3 regions of the Streptomyces sp. NPDC002958 genome follow, and region 1 is predicted to be linked to each of the others. Evidence: riboswitches for the same ligand, from Rfam matches in the RefSeq annotation. Region 1 holds a riboswitch; each other region holds the start of a gene.
The links. A riboswitch is a leader RNA that binds a small molecule or an ion and turns the genes downstream of it on or off. The one in region 1 is predicted to bind cobalamin.
Positions count from the first base shown of each region.

Region 2: it holds a riboswitch for cobalamin, as region 1 does, so the genes downstream of both, ACZ3IC_RS06040 (ribonucleoside-diphosphate reductase subunit alpha) here and ACZ3IC_RS23625 (ABC transporter substrate-binding protein) in region 1, are expected to answer to the same signal.
Region 3: it holds a riboswitch for cobalamin, as region 1 does, so the genes downstream of both, ACZ3IC_RS27525 (cobalamin biosynthesis protein) here and ACZ3IC_RS23625 (ABC transporter substrate-binding protein) in region 1, are expected to answer to the same signal.

Region 1 is NZ_JBVHDS010000015.1:39,883-45,750, forward strand. Features, by position in the region: gene ACZ3IC_RS23605 (acyl-CoA dehydrogenase family protein) at 1-1,735, shown strand, start outside; gene ACZ3IC_RS23610 (hypothetical protein) at 1,741-1,908, shown strand; gene ACZ3IC_RS23615 (phosphopantetheine-binding protein) at 1,996-2,274, shown strand; gene ACZ3IC_RS23620 (beta-ketoacyl-[acyl-carrier-protein] synthase family protein) at 2,271-3,494, shown strand; cobalamin riboswitch at 3,571-3,759, shown strand; gene ACZ3IC_RS23625 (ABC transporter substrate-binding protein) at 3,795-4,862, shown strand; gene ACZ3IC_RS23630 (FecCD family ABC transporter permease) at 4,859-5,868, shown strand, end outside.
Region 2 is NZ_JBVHDS010000002.1:566,711-572,578, forward strand. Features, by position in the region: gene ACZ3IC_RS06025 (GntR family transcriptional regulator) at 1-632, shown strand, start outside; gene ACZ3IC_RS06030 (DUF3311 domain-containing protein) at 901-1,155, shown strand; gene mctP (monocarboxylate uptake permease MctP) at 1,152-2,789, shown strand; adenosylcobalamin-variant (AdoCbl-variant) riboswitch at 2,980-3,082, shown strand; gene ACZ3IC_RS06040 (ribonucleoside-diphosphate reductase subunit alpha) at 3,234-5,645, shown strand; gene ACZ3IC_RS06045 (ribonucleotide-diphosphate reductase subunit beta) at 5,645-5,868, shown strand, end outside.
Region 3 is NZ_JBVHDS010000022.1:62,189-68,056, forward strand. Features, by position in the region: gene ACZ3IC_RS27515 (inorganic phosphate transporter) at 1-1,243, shown strand, start outside; gene ACZ3IC_RS27520 (hypothetical protein) at 1,279-1,500, shown strand; cobalamin riboswitch at 1,686-1,814, shown strand; gene ACZ3IC_RS27525 (cobalamin biosynthesis protein) at 1,960-2,973, shown strand; gene ACZ3IC_RS27530 (cobyric acid synthase) at 2,970-4,505, shown strand; gene cobN (cobaltochelatase subunit CobN) at 4,514-5,868, shown strand, end outside.

The DNA of each region.
Region 1 (5,868 bases):
CGACCGCCCCACTTCCGACGAGCGCCTGCACCTCGCGTACGAGCGGCTGCGGATCCTCAACGAATGCCTCGACAGCGGCGCCCGGCTCGCCGCCGACCCACGTGCCCTCGCGGCCCTGCACGAATGGCTCGGCCCGGTCGACCCGGCCCTCACCACGGTGGCGGGCATCCACTACAACCTCTTTCTCGGCAGCCTCATCGACCACGACGGCGACAGCCACCGCGATCTGTCGGGTTTTCTCCGGCTGCGGAGCATCGGCACCTTTCTCTGTACAGAGGTGGCGCACGGCAACGACGCGGCGGCTGTCGAGACCACAGCCTCCTACGACCGCGAACGCGACGGGTTTGTGCTGCACACGCCGCATGCCGGCGCCCAGAAATTCATGCCCAACACCAGTCCGGCCGGAGGCCCCAAGACCGGTCTCGTGGCCGCGCGTCTGCTCGCCGACGGCGCCGATCACGGGGTCTTCCTCTTCCTCGTACCGCTCACCGATGCCGTACGGGCCCTGCCCGGTGTACGGGTCCGCCGACTTCCCGCACGCATGGGAAGCCCGGTGGACCACTGCCTGACCTCCTTCGACCAGGTCTTCGTGGGGCGCGACGCGCTGCTCGGCGGGGACCACGGACGGATCGGAGACGACGGTGCGTTCAGCAGCACCATCGGTAACCGCAGGCGCCGCCTTCTCGCGTCGATCGGGCGCGTCACCTCCGGCAAGATCTCGATGAGCGCCTGTGCGGTCGGCTCCGCGCGCGCGACGCTGGCCGTCGCGGTCCGATACGGCGGTCACCGGTACATCTCCGGACCCCGCGGCTCGTGGCAGGTACCGGTGATCGCCCACCGCAGCCATCACGGCCCCCTCGCCCTGGCCATGGCCACCGTCTTCGCGATGAGTCTGCTGCACCGCAGGGCCCTGGACCGCTGGGAGAGGCGGGAGGACGGCTCGGGTGCGGGCCGTCAGGAGGCGGAGCGGCTGGTCGCGGTCGCCAAGGGGTGGATCACCTGGCAGGCCAGGTCCGTGATCGTCGAATGCCGTGAACGGTGCGGTGCCCAGGCACTTCTGGAGAACAATGGCATGAGCGACCTCATCACCGGGGTGGAGGGCGCCATCACCGCCGAGGGCGACAACCTGGCCATTCACGCCAAGGCCGCCGCGGAAATGCTCTTCGCCACCGAACCGGCCGGGTACGACGCCTCCGGCGGCGAATCCGGTGATCTCACCGACCCCGGTCTCCTCGTCCGGCTCCTGGCGGCCGTGGAGCAGATCTGGTTCGCCCGTGCCCGGGATCGGATGGGCCGCGCACCGCACGGCGATCCGCTGGAGCGGTGGAACGCCGCAGCCGGTCCCGCCCTGCGCGGCGTCGAGGCCCACGCCCACCGGCAGGCGGCCGAGGCGTACACGGACGCAGTGGCCGGTCTGCCGGACGGGCCCGCCCGTGAGCGACTGGCCGAGCTGCAGCGGCTGTTCGCACTCGACCGGATCGCCCGCAACTGCGGTGATCTGCTGGCCGCAGGGCAGTTGACGGCAGACCAGGTAAACAGTCTGCCGGACGCCGTGGAACAGCTGATCACCGCCGTGGCCCCTCATCTGCCCGCCCTCGTCGACTCCTTCGCACTGCCGCGGGAACTGCTCGCCGACTGGCCCATCGCGGGGGTCGACTACGTCGATGCGTACGACGATCCGGCGGCCGCCTGGCAGACGGACGGGGGCCGGGCGACCGTTGCGGGAAAGAGGTGAGGGCTGTGACAAGGGCGGCAACAGCCGTACGGACCCGGCGGGTGCGGGAGGCGGCCGGGGCCCTCGGTGTCCGTGCCGTGCTGCTGGCCTTCTGGGGTACGGCAGCCGTCCTGGCCCGGTGGTGCACAGAGCCGCACCAGGGCGGTGGCGAATCGGTTCGCCACAAGGCGTAACTGGAGGCACGCCACCCAGTTGATTCGGCGTCGGGACCGTCCCCGCACCGTCGCCGACAGACGTACCCAGTAATGGAGAGGAAGCTCATGAGTACGATTCATCCCAAGATCACCGAGGTTCTGACACACACCTTCAAAGTGCCCGCCGCCGAGATCCGCCCGGACTCCACGATGGACAGCCTGGAGATGGACTCCCTGGCCGTTGCCGAGTTCGCCGTCCTCGTCAGGGAGACGGTGGGCGGCGACGGGGGCTTCGACAAGCTCCCCAAGGACGCCACCCTGGCCGACATCACGCGGTTCATCGACGTGACAGCCGGCAGAGGGGCACTGGTGGGCGGCGAGGCACCGATGAGCAACGCCCGATGAACGAGCGAGCCATCGCCGTCACCGGCCTGGGAATGATCACCCCGGTCGGCAACGACACCGAATCCACCTGGAAGGGTGTGTGCGCCGGAGTCTCGCCGGCCCGCACCGTCGCGGAGCTCGAAGGATGCGCGATCGACTTCGCCTGCATGGTCGACGGAATCGACCTGGACGCGGCGATCGGCGGCCGTACGTCCTTCCGGATGGGGAAGTACGTCAAGTTCGCCGTTCTCGCCGCCCGGGAGGCGGTCGCCGACGCCGGGCTCGAACCGGGGCAGTGGGACGGCAGCCGGGTCGCGGTGGTCGTCGGCACCAGCAGCGGAGGTTCCGCCTCGCTGACCGAGCAGGCCGTCGTGCTCGACCGGCTCGGACCGGATGCCACCTCACCGTCGGGCATTCTGCTCACCATTCCGAACATGCCCGCGGCCGAGATCGCCATCCAGCTGCGGGCCACCGGTCCCAGTCTGGCGCCGTGCACCGCCTGTTCGTCCGGTGTCACCGCGCTGTCCGTCGCCCGCGATCTGCTGGTCACCGGGCAGTGCGACATCGCGATCGCCGGAGCCACCGAGTCGATCGTGTACCCGGTCGCCATGGCCGGGTTCGCCAGGTCCGGAGCCGGGGCCCGGACGGACGGCGACCCGGCCCTGCTGTGCCGGCCCTTCGCGGCCGACCGTGCCGGGCTGGTCATGGGCGAGGGCGCCGCCGTCATGGTGCTGGAACGGGCGGACGCCGCCGCAGCCCGGGGCGCCGTGCCACGGGCCCTGCTCGCGGGCACCGGCGCCACCACCGACGCCCACCACCCCACCAGCCCGCACCCGTCCGGCGCGGTCGCCCAGGCAGCGGTCGAGGCCGCACTGCGCGACGCGGGCTGGGCGGCCGAGGACGTCGAGCACGTCAACGCACACGGCACGGCGACACCGAGCAACGACGCCACCGAGGCCGCCCTCATCGGCCGGGTATACCCGCACCGGCCGCCCGTCACCGCCCCGAAGGGCGTACTGGGGCACTGCATGGGGGCGGCCGGAGCGATCGAGGCAGGGCTGACCGTCCTGACGCTCCAACGCGGAGTCGTACCGCCGATCGCGAACCTGGACGCCCCGGCGCCCGAGTTCGACATCAACTGCGTGACCGGGCAACCGCTGCGGAAGCCCATCCGGCGCGCCGTCAGCCACTCCTTCGGCTTCGGCGGACACAACGCCGTGATCGCTCTTCAGCGTCCGTAGGCATCAGGCAGGTGGTGCGACGGGACACAGCCCGGCGTACCACCGGCCCACCGCCCGCGAGCTGCGCAGAGGCTCGTGATAGCTTGCCGGAGCCAGTCGAACTCCACGTAGGGGTCAGGGAATCCGGTGAGAATCCGGAACTGACGCGCAGCGGTGAGGGGGACGGGCGGGGCCACGGCCACTGGGACCACCCTCGGGTGTCCTGGGAAGGCGTCCCGTCCGTAGGAACCCGAGTCCGAAGACCTGCTGGCACCTGCGACCCGGTACCGGGCGCAGGAATTCGTACAGCGGGCTCCGCGCATGAGCCCAGAGACGCAGAGGGACTTTGTGCCGTCCATAGCCAGCCCCGTCCGCACCATGGCCCTGTTCTCGGCGGGACTCGTTTTGCTGACCGCTTGCGGGGGCGGAACGAACAGATCCGCCGCGAAGTCCGGCCCCGCCGACGGATACCCGGTCACGCTGAAGAACTGCGGACGCACCGTCACCGTCGAAGCCGCACCGCACCACGCCGTCTCGGTCGACCAGGGATCGACGGAGATCCTCCTCTCCCTCGGCCTCGCCGACCGGATGGCCGCCACCTCGACCTGGACCGACCCGGTGATGAAGGGCCTGGAGAAGGCCAACGCCGAGGTGCCCAGGATCGCGGACAACCGGCCGTCGTCGGAAAAGGTCCTCGACCAGGAACCCGACTTCATCAGCGCGTCGTTCGAGTCGACACTCGCCAAGGGCGGCGTCGCACCCCGCGAACAGTTCGAGGAACTCGGCGTCCCCACCTATGTCTCGCCCGCCGACTGCACCGGCAAGGACAACAGCGGCGGCGGCGACGGGGCCCGCACGGCGCCACTGACCATGGACAGCGTCTACGGCGAAGTGCGCGACCTGGCCAGGGTGTTCGGTGTGCAAAAACGCGGCGAGACGCTCGTGGCGCAGCTGCGGGCCCGGGTGAAGAAGGCGACCGAGGGCGTCGACGCCTCTGATGCCACCCTCCTCTACTGGTTCTCCGACTCAAACGCCCCGTACCTGGCCGGCTGCTGCGGAGCACCCGGCATCATCACCAGGGAACTCGGCGCGAAGAACGTCTTCGACGACACCCATGAGGAATGGCCCCAGATCAGCTGGGAAACCGTCGCCGACCGCAACCCCGACGTCCTGGTCATCGGCGATTTGACCCGTAAGGCACAGACCGCCGAGAGCGCCGCGAAGAAGATCGAGTTCCTGGAGTCCAACCCCGTCACGAAGAACATGGACGCTGTCAGGCACAAGCGGTACGTCCTGCTGAGCGGCCAGGCCATGAACCCGTCCATCCGGACGGTCGAGGGTGTGGAACGCGTCGCCGCCGGGCTGCGCACGTTCGGTCTCACGGGGTGACGGACACCGAACGGGCCACGGCCGTGGACGTACCGCGGGCCTCCGAGGCGTCCGCGCGCCGTGGGAAGGGGGTGCGGAAGCTGCGCGGCGGGGCCCTGTGGCTCTGCGGCATCGCGCTGCTCGTGCTGTCCGTCGCGGTCGCCGTCACCGTCGGCCCCGCCCGGATCTCCGTGGCCGACGTCTGGTCCACAGTCGCCTCCCACCTCGGCTGGGGCCGGTCACGGCTCACCCCGATCCGGGACGGCATCATCTGGAACCTGCGTATGCCGCGCACCCTGTTCGCCGCGGTGTGCGGTGCCGGGCTCGCGGTGTGCGGCACCGTCATGCAGTCCCTGCTCCGCAACCCGCTCGCCGACCCGTTCGTCCTCGGTGTCTCCTCCGGCGCGTCCACCGGCGCGGTCGTGGTCGTCGTCCTCGGGGTCGGCGGGGGAGCGGTCTCGATCTCGACCGGCGCGTTCATCGGCGCACTGTGCTCGTTCGCCCTCGTCCTGCTGCTGAGTCACACCCTGGGCGGCACGACCGACCGGGTCGTCCTCTCCGGTGTCGCGGCCATGCAGTTGTTCTCCGCGCTCACTTCCTTCGTCGTGATGACCTCCGCCGATGCCGAGCAGGCCCGCGGGGTGCTGTTCTGGCTGCTCGGCTCGCTCAGCGGGGTCGGCTGGACCGATGTGTGGATCTGCTCCGTCGTTCTCGTCGTGACGCTGCTGATCTGCCTCGGCCATGCCCGTACGCTCGACGCCTTCGCGTTCGGCCAGGACGCCGCCGCCACGCTCGGCGTCCATGTCGCACGCACCCGGCTCGTGTTGCTCTGCACGACCGCGCTGCTGACCGCCGTCCTCGTCAGCGCGGCCGGCGCCATCGGCTTCGTCGGCCTGGTGCTGCCGCACGCCGCCCGGGCGCTCGCCGGCTCCGGACACCGGCGGCTGCTGCCGGTCACCGCACTGGCCGGGGCTGTGTTCCTGGTCTGGGTCGACACCCTGGCCAGGACGGTACTCGACCCGCAGGA
Region 2 (5,868 bases), on a different contig from region 1:
CGCCGGAGCGGACCCTGGCCGCCGAGTTCGACACCTCTCGCACGACGGTGCGCCAGGCGCTCCAGGAACTGGTCGTCGAGGGCCGGCTGGAGCGCATCCAGGGCAAGGGCACCTTCGTCGCCAAGCCGAAGGTCTCACAGGCGTTGCAGCTCACCTCGTACACCGAGGACATGCGCGCCCAGGGACTCGAACCGACGTCCCAGTTGCTGGACATCGGCTATGTCACGGCCGACGACACGCTCGCCGGACTGCTCGACATCACGACCGGTGGCCGAGTGCTGCGGATCGAACGGCTGCGGCTCGCGAGCGGGGAGCCGATGGCGATCGAGACCACACACCTTTCGGCCAAACGCTTTCCCGCGCTGCGCCGTTCACTGGTGAAGTACACCTCGCTCTACACCGCGCTGGCCGAGGTGTACGACGTCCGGCTGGCCGAGGCCGAGGAGACCATCGAGACCTCGCTCGCCACCCCGCGCGAGGCCGGACTGCTCGGTACGGATGTGGGCCTGCCGATGCTGATGCTGTCCCGGCACTCGCTCGACGGACAGGGTGAGCCGGTGGAGTGGGTGCGCTCGGTCTACCGCGGCGACCGGTACAAGTTCGTGGCGCGCCTGAAGCGGCCGATGGACTGAGCCCGGGGCGCGGCAGTCGGCCGTTTCCGGCCACCCACCCGTACACACCGCCCTCGCGGCCCCCATGGAATCCACCACTCCACGGGGGCCGTTCGCATGCCCTGGTACGAACCAAGTCCCGCACGTTTGGCGGCCTTCCGAACATTCGCGCCCGCCCGCACGACCGTTGCCGGACCGCAATACGGACAGGGGGTGACGGTGCCCGGAATCGTCCCCTAGATTTCCTGCGCATTACACCAGGTGATCAGCGAGGGGACGGAGTCGCCGCATGCCAGCAGCCCCAAATGGAAAGCCGCCCACGGTCACACCCGTGCGGGTGGTCATCGCCCTCTGTCTCATCGCGCCGTTCGTGGCGATGCTCTGGGTGAGTTCATACGCGAAGGTGGATCCCACCTTCATCGGTATTCCGTTCTTCTACTGGTACCAGATGCTCTGGGTGCTGGTCTCCACCGCGCTCACGTTGATCGCTTACAAGCTGTGGCAGCGTGACCAGCGTGCCCGCAAGGGGGGTGCGTCGGCATGAAGGACGGCGTGAACGGCGTCGCGCTCGGCGTCTTCATCTTCTTCTTCCTGGCCGTCACGGTCATGGGCTTCCTGGCGGCGCGCTGGCGTAAGGCCGAGAACGACGCCAGTCTCGACGAATGGGGCCTGGGCGGACGGTCGTTCGGCACCTGGGTCACCTGGTTCCTGCTCGGCGGCGACCTGTACACCGCGTACACCTTCGTCGCCGTTCCCGCGGCGATCTACGCGGCGGGCGCGGCCGGCTTCTTCGCGGTGCCGTACACCATCCTCGTGTACCCGCTGATCTTCACCTTCCTGCCGCGGCTGTGGTCGGTCTCGCACAAACACGGGTACGTGACCACCTCGGACTTCGTCCGCGGGCGCTTCGGCTCGAAGGGTCTTTCACTGGCGGTCGCCGTCACGGGCATCCTCGCCACGATGCCATACATCGCACTCCAACTCGTCGGCATCCAGGCGGTGCTGGACGTGATGGGCGTCGGCGGCGGCGAGAACACCCACTGGTTCGTCAAGGATCTGCCGCTGCTGATCGCGTTCGCGGTACTCGCCGCGTACACCTACTCGTCCGGCCTGCGGGCGCCCGCGCTGATCGCGTTCGTCAAGGACGGACTGATCTACCTGGTCATCGCGGTGGCGATCATCTACATCCCGATCAAGCTCGGCGGCTTCGACGACATCTTCGCCAAGGCCGGCGAGGCGTTTTCGCAGAAGAACCCGGCCACCGGCGCGCCACGCGGCGCGCTCGCACCGGGTGAGGCCGGCCAATGGGGTTACGCCACACTGGCGTTGGGTTCGGCGCTGGCGCTCTTCATGTATCCGCACTCGATCACCGCGACACTCTCCAGCCGCAGCCGCGATGTGATCCGGCGCAACACCACGATCCTGCCGCTGTACTCGCTGATGCTGGGCCTGCTGGCGCTGCTCGGCTTCATGGCGATCGCCGCCGGAATCAAGGTGGACAACGGGCAGTTGGCCATCCCCCAGCTGTTCGAGAACATGTTCCCGGACTGGTTCGCGGGCGTCGCGTTCGCCGCCATCGGCATCGGCGCGCTGGTGCCCGCCGCGATCATGTCGATCGCCGCGGCGAACCTCTTCACCCGCAACATCTACAAGGACTTCCTCAAGCCGGACGCGACCCCGGCGCAGGAGACCAGGGTCTCCAAGCTGGTGTCGCTGCTGGTGAAGGTCGGCGCGCTCGCCTTCGTCCTCACCATGGACAAGACGGTCGCGATCAACTTCCAGCTGCTCGGCGGGATCTGGATTCTCCAGACGCTGCCGGCCCTCATCGGCGGGCTGTTCACCCGCTGGTTCCACCGCTGGGCGCTGCTCGCGGGCTGGGCGGTCGGCATGGTGTACGGGACGGTGGCCGCGTACGGGGTCGCCAGCCCGACCCAGGCGCACTTCGGCGGGTCGTCCAAGGAGATCCCGGGCATCGGCGAAATCGGCTACATCGGTCTCACGGCGCTCGTGCTGAACGCGGTGGTGACGGTGGTGCTCACCTTCGTCCTGAACGCCGTGAAGGCACCCGCCGGGATCGACGAGACCTCCCCGGCCGACTACACGGCCGACGCGGGCGACCCGGACGTCCGGGTGGAGCTCCCGTCGGCCACGGCCGGGGCACCGGGCGGCGGCCACTGACGGCCGCACCGACGCCGGCCGACGGCCCGTCGAGCCCCCTTCAGCGGGGCGCGGCGGGCCGTCCGTGCGATCGGGCCCAACGGTCCGGGAGAGGGCCGTACGGCTTGCTCTGCGGGCCCGACTTGGGCTGTGCGACACAACATGTGGGGGCTGTCTCATCCGACGGCCCCCACATGTATGCTCATGCTCGCTGTCGCCGCAGGGAAATCCGGTGCGAATCCGGAACTGTCCCGCAACGGTGTATTCGGTGCGCTTTTGCGCACCATCGACTCAGTCCGAGGACCTGCCGACAGCGCATCCGGCTCGACCGAACCGGATGCCAGACGTCCGGGCCTCGCGGATGGGCCGGTGGACGCCGTACGGAGTGCTGCCCCGACGCGGGCCCGCCTCTGCCCGGCTGCCCCGTTCCCCGCCGGCCCCGAGCCGAGCGAGGGAGAGCACCACGTGACCATCGCGCCAGCCGATCCGGCTTCAGTCGCCGTGTCCGAAGCGGCCGAGTCCGAGGGAACCGCACACGACGGACCGGGGACCGCACTGCTGCGGACCCTGACCGACCTCACCGTCGATCTGCCCGACACCGACCCCGGTCGCGTCGCCGCCGCCGCGCTGCGCGGCCGCAACGCCCGGTCGGACGAGGCCGAGCTGCGCTCGCTGGCCACCGAGGCCGCCGCGGGGCTCATCTCCGAGGACCCCGCGTACTCCCGGCTCGCGGCCAGGCTCCTGACCCGCACCATCGCGGACGAGGCGGCCGGTCAGGGCGCGGTCTCCTTCTCCGCCTCGGTCGCCGTCGGGCACCGCGAGGGCCTGATCGCGGACCGTACCGCCGAGTTCGTCGCGCTGCACGCGGCCACTCTCGACGCGCTGGTGGAGCGTTCACTCGCCGACGGCGCCGACGACCGCTTCGGCTACTTCGGGCTGCGGACCCTGCACAGCCGCTATCTGCTGCGCCACCCGCACACCCGCCAGGTCATCGAAACGCCCCAGCACTTCATGCTGCGCGTCGCGGCCGGTCTCGCCGAGGACGATTCGCAGCGCGCCCTGGACGAAGTCGCCGCTCTGTACGGGCTGATGAGCCGGCTCGACTATCTGCCGTCCTCGCCGACCCTGTTCAACTCCGGTACCCGGCACCCGCAGATGTCCTCCTGCTATCTGCTGGACTCCCCGCTCGACGAGCTCGACTCGATCTACGACCGATACCACCAGGTGGCGCGGCTCTCGAAGCACGCGGGCGGCATCGGTCTCTCGTACTCCCGCATCCGCGCCCGCGGTTCGCTGATCCGCGGCACCAACGGGCACTCCAACGGCATCGTGCCGTTCCTGAAGACGCTCGACGCCTCCGTCGCCGCGGTCAACCAGGGGGGCCGCCGCAAGGGCGCCGCCGCCGTCTACCTGGAGACCTGGCACGCGGACATCGAGGAGTTCCTGGAGCTGCGCGACAACACGGGTGAGGACCAGCGGCGTACGCACAACCTCAACCTGGCGCACTGGATCCCGGACGAGTTCATGCGCCGGGTCGACGCGGACCGCGACTGGTCGCTGTTCTCGCCTGCCGATGTGCCCGAGCTCGTCGACCTGTGGGGAGACGAGTTCGACGCCGCGTACCGGGCCGCCGAGACCAAGGGGCTGGCCCGCAAGTCGATGCCGGCCCGTGAACTGTACGGCCGGATGATGCGTACCCTCGCCCAGACCGGACAGGGCTGGATGACGTTCAAGGACGCCTCGAACCGGACCGCGAACCAGACCGCCGAGCCGGGCCGCGTCGTCCACTCGTCGAATCTGTGCACCGAGATCCTCGAAGTCACCGATGACGGCGAGACGGCCGTCTGCAACCTGGGTTCGGTCAACCTCGGCGCGTTCGTCACCGATGGTGGCATCGACTGGGAGCGGCTGGACGCGACTGTCCGTACCGCCGTGACCTTCCTCGACCGGGTCGTCGACATCAACTTCTACCCGACCGAGCAGGCCGGCCGGTCCAATGCGAAGTGGCGCCCCGTCGGTCTGGGGGCCATGGGTCTCCAGGACGTCTTCTTCCAGCTGCGGCTGCCGTTCGACTCCCCCGAGGCCCGCGCGCTCTCCACGAAGATCTCCGAGCGGATCATGCTCGCGGCGTACGAGGCGTCCTGCGGGCTCGCCGAGCGCTCGGGCCCGCTGCCCGCGTGGTCCCAGACGCGTGCCGCGCGCGGTGTGCTGCACCCCGACCACTACGACACCGAGCTGAACTGGCCGGAGCGCTGGGCCGCCCTGCGCACCCGGATCGCGAAGACCGGGATGCGCAACTCGCTGCTGCTCGCCATCGCGCCGACGGCGACGATCGCCTCGATCGCGGGTGTGTACGAGTGCATCGAGCCGCAGGTGTCCAACCTCTTCAAGCGCGAGACGCTCAGCGGTGAGTTCCTCCAGGTCAACGCATACCTGGTGGAGGAGCTGAAGCAGCTCGGCGTGTGGGACGCGCGGACCCGTGAGGCGCTGCGCGAGGCAAGCGGTTCCGTACAGGACTTCGCCTGGATTCCACAGGAGGTGCGGGCGCTGTACCGCACGGCGTGGGAGATCCCGCAGCGCGGACTGATCGACATGGCGGCGGCGCGGACGCCGTTCCTCGACCAGAGCCAGTCGCTGAACCTGTTCCTGGAGACGCCGACGATCGGCAAGCTCTCCTCGATGTACGCGTACGCCTGGAAGCAGGGGCTGAAGACGACGTACTACCTGCGCTCGCGCCCGGCGACCCGGATCGCCCGTGCGGCCTCCGGCCAGGCAGCTGCCGCCGCCCCCATTCCCGTACAGCAGGCCCAGGCTCCCGACGCGGACGCCATCGCCTGCTCCCTCGAAAACCCCGAGTCCTGCGAGGCCTGCCAGTGATGAGCTCGACCAACTCCGAGAAGAACCTGCTCGACCCGGGCTTCGAACTGACCCTGCGCCCCATGCGCTACCCGGACTTCTACGAGCGCTACCGCGACGCGATCAAGAACACCTGGACGGTGGAGGAGGTCGACCTCCACTCCGATGTCGCCGACCTCGCCAAGCTGTCCCCCGGCGAGCAGCACATGATCGGCCGGCTCGTCGCGTTCTTCGCGACGGGTGA
Region 3 (5,868 bases), on a different contig from region 1:
CACGCTGCTGCTCGCGATTGTGATCGTGACAGCCCTAGTGTTCGATTTCACGAACGGTTTCCACGACACCGCCAACGCGATGGCGACCACCATCTCGACCGGCGCACTCAAACCGAAGACCGCGGTGGCCATGTCCGCCGTTCTCAATCTCGTCGGCGCGTTCCTGTCAGTGGAGGTCGCCAAGACGATCTCCGGCGGGATCATCAACGAGGAAGGGCTGCAGACAGAAGTCATCTTCGCGGCACTCGTCGGCGCCATCCTGTGGAATCTGCTGACCTGGCTGGTCGGACTGCCGTCCAGCTCCTCGCACGCCCTGTTCGGCGGCCTGATCGGCGCGGCGGTGATGTCGTCGGGCTGGTCGTCGGTCAACGGCGACACCGTCGTCACCAAGGTGCTGATCCCCGCGGTCGCCGCCCCGATCGTCGCCGGTCTGGCCGCGCTGCTGGCCACCAAGCTGACGTACCGGATCGGCGGGAAGATCCGTAACGACGCGCAGCAGAAGGCCACCGCCAAGGGCTACCGCGCCGGTCAGATCGCCTCGGCCGGACTGGTCTCCCTCGCCCACGGCACCAACGACGCGCAGAAGACCATGGGCGTCATCACCCTGGCCCTGGTCACCAGCGGCGTCCTGAACCCCGGCTCCAACCCGCCGGTCTGGGTCATCGTCTCTGCCGGTACGGCCATCGCGCTCGGCACCTACCTGGGCGGCTGGCGCATCATCCGCACCATGGGCAGCGGCCTCACCGACCTCAAGCCGCCGCAGGGCTTCGCCGCCCAGACCAGTGCGGCCACGGTCATCCTGGCCTCCTCGCACCTCGGCTTCTCCCTCTCCACCACCCAGGCCTGCTCCGGCGCCGTGATGGGCGCGGGCCTCGGCCGCCAGGGCGGCGTGGTCCGCTGGTCCACCGCCACCCGGATGTTCGTCGCCTGGGGTCTGACCCTGCCGGCCGCGGCCCTGATCGGCGCGGGCGCGGAACTCCTCACCGAGCAGGGCACCTGGGGTGTCGTCGTCGCCGCGGCACTGTTGGTCGTGGGCTCCGGTTCGATTTGGTTGGTGTCGCGCCGCAAGCCGGTCGGCCACGACGATGTCGCGCCGACGCACGGCGAAGCCGAGCCCGCGGGCGTCGTCACCACGGCCGTCGCCGCCGTCAGCCCGCCGCCCACCGCGGCCCAGGACTTCAAGACCACCATTCCGGCCCCGGCCGAAACCACCCAGGACCCGGCGCGAACCGCCTCCGTCTAGCCCAGCCGTCCAGGCAGGCCGTCTAAGGATTCAGCATGAACATCGACTGGGCAGCCCTCGGCTCCGTCTTCGGCGTCTCCCTCGTCGTCACCGTCGCGCTGGTGGGTCTCTTCACCCTGGGCATCGTCGGTCTCTCCAAGCAGCCCGAACCGGCGACGCAGGGCGGCTCGCTGCTGCTGGCCCGCGCCGGCGGGTACGTCTGCTTCGCGCTGTGCGCCGCGGCGGTCGTGTACGGCATCTATCTGATCGTCGCCTGAGCACCCCGCCACCCACTCCCCCGTCGGGCCGGACACACCTCGTGTGTCCGGCCCGCTGTGGTGGAGCCGGTGGCGTACCCGGGCAGATGTGGGCCTCAGCACACTGCCCCGTCGCAGGTCAACGGCGAGTTGACGGAGGTTCGCAGAGCGTGGTGGACTGCCGGAGCCAATTACGGCGACAGCAGAGGAAGCCGGTGCGAATCCGGCGCGGTCCCGCCACTGTCACCGGGGAGCAGTCCCCCACACCGGAAGTCACGGCACGCGCGAGCGGGCTGGAAGGCCGGGGGAACTGCGGATCCGGGAGCCAGGAGACTCTCGTCGCCGGTCACGTCGAACCAGGGCGCGGACCCTGAGTGAGGACATATCGCCATGCCTGGCTGCCGTGCGTCCGTTGCTGTGGCGCTCTCGACGAGAGCCGCCTGTACGAAGGTACTTCGAGGCGTAACGGCCGGTTGAGCCGTGCGTGCCGATCGCATTTTCGCGTACGGCGCCACGGCCGGTCTGATCGGCGATCTGCTGCTCGGTGACCCCCGCAGGGGGCATCCGGTCGCTGCCTTCGGGCGGGCCGCAGCGGGCGTCGAGCACCGTCTGTGGCGCGACCATCGCGGGTGGGGCGCGCTGCACACCCTCGTCTGCGCCGGAGGCGCCGCGGGTGGTGCCGCGCTGATCACCCGTGCCGTACGCAGCCACCCCGCCGCCTCGGTCGCGCTGACCGCCGCCGCCACCTGGTCCGTCGTCGGCGGTACATCCCTGGGGCGTGAGGCCCGGGCCATCGGCGGTGCCCTGGCCGCCGGTGACATCGAGCTGGCCCGCGAGCGGCTGCCGCATCTGTGCGGACGCGACCCGCACTCCCTGGACGGACCGCAGATCGCCCGCGCCGTGGTGGAATCCGTGGCCGAGAACACCTCGGACGCCGTGGTCGGCGCCCTGGTGTGGGGCGCGCTGGCCGGTGTGCCCGGGCTCGTCGGCTTCCGGGCCGCCAACACCCTTGACGCCATGGTCGGCCACAAGTCGCCCCGCCACCGGCGCTACGGCTGGGCCTCGGCCCGCCTCGACGACCTCGCGGGCTGGCCCGGTGCCCGGCTCACAGCCCTGCTCGCCGTGACCGCCGGGGGGCGGCCACGTGGAGCGGTACGGGCCTGGCGGGCCGACGCGGCCGGGCATCCGAGCCCCAACGCGGGCCCGGTGGAGGCCTCGTTCGCGGGTGCGCTCGGCGTACGGCTCGGCGGAACCCTGGCATACGGCGGCCGGGTCGAGCACCGCCCGGTCCTCAACGGAGAGACGGGCCGGGCGGTGGAGACCGAGGACATCGAACGCGCGGTACGGCTGTCGCGCCGGGTGAGCGCGCTGGCCCTCGGCGTGTGTGTGGCGGGACGGCTGGGCACGAGCCTCGCCGCACGACGGATCGCAGGACATCGAAGCGCAGAACGTCGGACCACGAGACGTCTGATCGCAGGACGGAGACGGACATGAGCGGCGGACTGCTGGTCGCCGGAACCACCTCGGACGCGGGCAAGAGCGTTGTCACGGCAGGCATCTGCCGCTGGCTCGTACGCCGGGGCGTGAAGGTGGCGCCCTTCAAGGCGCAGAACATGTCGCTGAACTCGTTCGTCACCCGTGAGGGCGCCGAGATCGGGCGCGCCCAGGCCATGCAGGCCCAGGCCGCCCGGGTGGAGCCGACCGCGCTGATGAACCCGGTCCTGCTCAAACCCGGCGGCGACCGCTCCAGTCAGGTCGTCCTGATGGGAAGACCGGTGGGCGAGATGAGCGCGCGCGGCTACCACGGGGGCAGGCAGGAAGCACTCCTCGGCACGGTCGTGGACTGTCTGGAGCAGCTTCGGGGCACGTATGACGCGGTGATCTGCGAGGGGGCGGGCAGTCCGGCCGAGATCAATCTGCGACGCACGGACATCGTGAACATGGGCATCGCGCGGGCGGCACGCTTCCCGGTGGTGGTCGTCGGCGACATCGACCGCGGTGGGGTCTTCGCCTCGTTCTTCGGTACGACGGCGCTGCTCGACGCCGAGGACCAGTCGCTGATCGCGGGCTACCTCGTCAACAAGTTCCGCGGCGATGTGTCGCTGCTGGAGCCCGGCCTGGAGATGCTGCGCGGGATCACCGGACGGCAGACGTACGGAGTGCTGCCCTTCGCCCACGGCCTCGGCATCGACGAGGAGGACGGTCTGCGGCCCGCTTTCAAGGACAGCACAACGCTGCGCGGAGCCGTACACGAATCGGTCGTCGCGCCGCCACACGGCGAGGACGTGCTGCGCGTCGCGGTGTGCGCCGTGCCCCTGATGTCGAACTTCACCGATGTGGACGCGCTGGCCGCCGAACCCGGCGTCGTCGTCCGGTTCGTGGACCGTGCGCAGGAGCTGACCGACGCCGACCTCGTCATCGTGCCGGGCACCCGCGGCACCGTGAAGGCGCTGGCCTGGCTGCGCGAGCGCGGCCTCGCCGACGCCCTGGTGCGGCGCGCCGCCGAGGGCCGGCCGGTCCTCGGCATCTGCGGCGGCTTCCAGATCCTCGGCGAACACATCGAGGACGAGGTCGAGTCCCGGGCCGGGCACATCGACGGACTCGGCCTGCTGCCCGTACGCATCCGCTTCGACCGCGAGAAGACCCTCGCCCGGCCCGTCGGCGAGGCGCTCGGCGCCCCCGTCGAGGGGTACGAGATCCACCATGGCGTCGCCGATGTACGCGGCGGCGAGCCGTTCCTGGACGGATGCCGGGTCGGCGCAGTCCACGGCACCCACTGGCACGGCTCGCTGGAGAGCGACGAATTCCGGCGTCGCTTCCTGTCCGAGGTCGCGCGGGCCGCCGGCCGGCGCTTCGTCCCCGCCCCCGACACCAGTTTCGCCGCGCTGCGCGAGGAACAGCTCGACCGCCTCGGCGACCTCATCGAAGAACACGCGGACACCGACGCGCTGCTGCGGCTCATCGAGTCGGGCGCACCGTCAGGACTTCCCTTCATCGCCCCCGGAGCACCTGGAGCACACGCATGAACGCCTCTATGAGCACCGTGCTGTTGCTGTCGACCGCCGACACGGACCTCCTCGCCGCCCGCGCCTGTGGCGCGCCGTACCGGATCGGCAATCCCACCCGCATCGACGCCCACGAGGAGCTCCCCGCACTGATCGAGGGTTCTTCCGTCGCCGTCGTCCGCCTCCTCGGCGGCAAGCGCGCCTGGGAGGACGGGCTGGCCGTCCTCAGGGCGTCCGGCGTCCCGACCGTGCTGCTGGGCGGCGAGGCCGTGCCGGACGCGGAACTGATGGCCGAGTCGTCCGTACCCGCCGGTGTCGTCGCCGAGGCGCTGCGCTACCTCGTGGAGGGCGGCCCCGGAAACCTCGTCGAACTGGCCCGCTTCCTCTCCGACACCGTCCTGCTGACCGGCCACGGCTTCGCCGAGCCGCAGAAGATGCCCGACTGGGGCCTGCACGGCAGCCGCGAGTTCATCGAGGGCCGCCCGACCGTCGGCGTGCTCTTCTACCGGGCGCACCAGCTGTCCGGGAACACCTCGTTCGTGGACGTCCTCTGCGACGCCGTCGAGGCGCGCGGCGCCAACGCCCTGCCCGTGTACTGCGGTTCGCTGCGCGGCGCGGACCCCGGTCTGTACGAGCTGCTCGGCAGGGCCGACGCCCTGGTCGCCACGGTTCTCGCGGCAGGCGGCACCCGTGCGTCGGACGCCTCCGCCGGGGGCGACGACGAGGCCTGGGACATCGGTGCGCTCGCCGATCTGAACATCCCGGTGCTTCAGGGCCTGTGCCTGACCTCCTCGCGCGCCGCGTGGGAGGCGTCGGACGCCGCGCTCTCCCCCATGGACGCGGCGATGCAGGTCGCGATCCCCGAGTTCGACGGCCGGCTGATCACCGTCCCGTTCTCCTACAAGGAGCAGGGCCCCGACGACGTACCGGTGTACCGCGCCGACCCCGAGCGCGCCGCGCGCGTCGCCGGGATCGCGGTGCGCCACGCCGTTCTCAAGCACAGGACGAACGCCGAGAAGAAGCTCGCCCTCGTCTTCACCGCCTACCCGACCAAGCACTCCCGCGTCGGCAACGCCGTCGGCCTGGACACGCCCGCATCGGCGGTACGGGTCCTGGATGCCCTGCGCGACGCCGGTTACGGAGTCGACGGCTACCCCGACAACGGCGACGAGCTCATCCACCGTCTCATCAACGCCGGTGGCCACGACGTCGAGTGGCTGACCGAGGAACAGCTCGCGGCAGCCCCCGCGCGCGTGCCGCTCGCCGACTACCGGGCCTGGTTCGACAAGCTGGAGCCGGAGCTGCGCGACTCGATGCTGGAGCACTGGGGCGAGCCGCCGGGCTCGTTGTACGTGGACGGGGACGACATCGTCCTCGCCTCGCT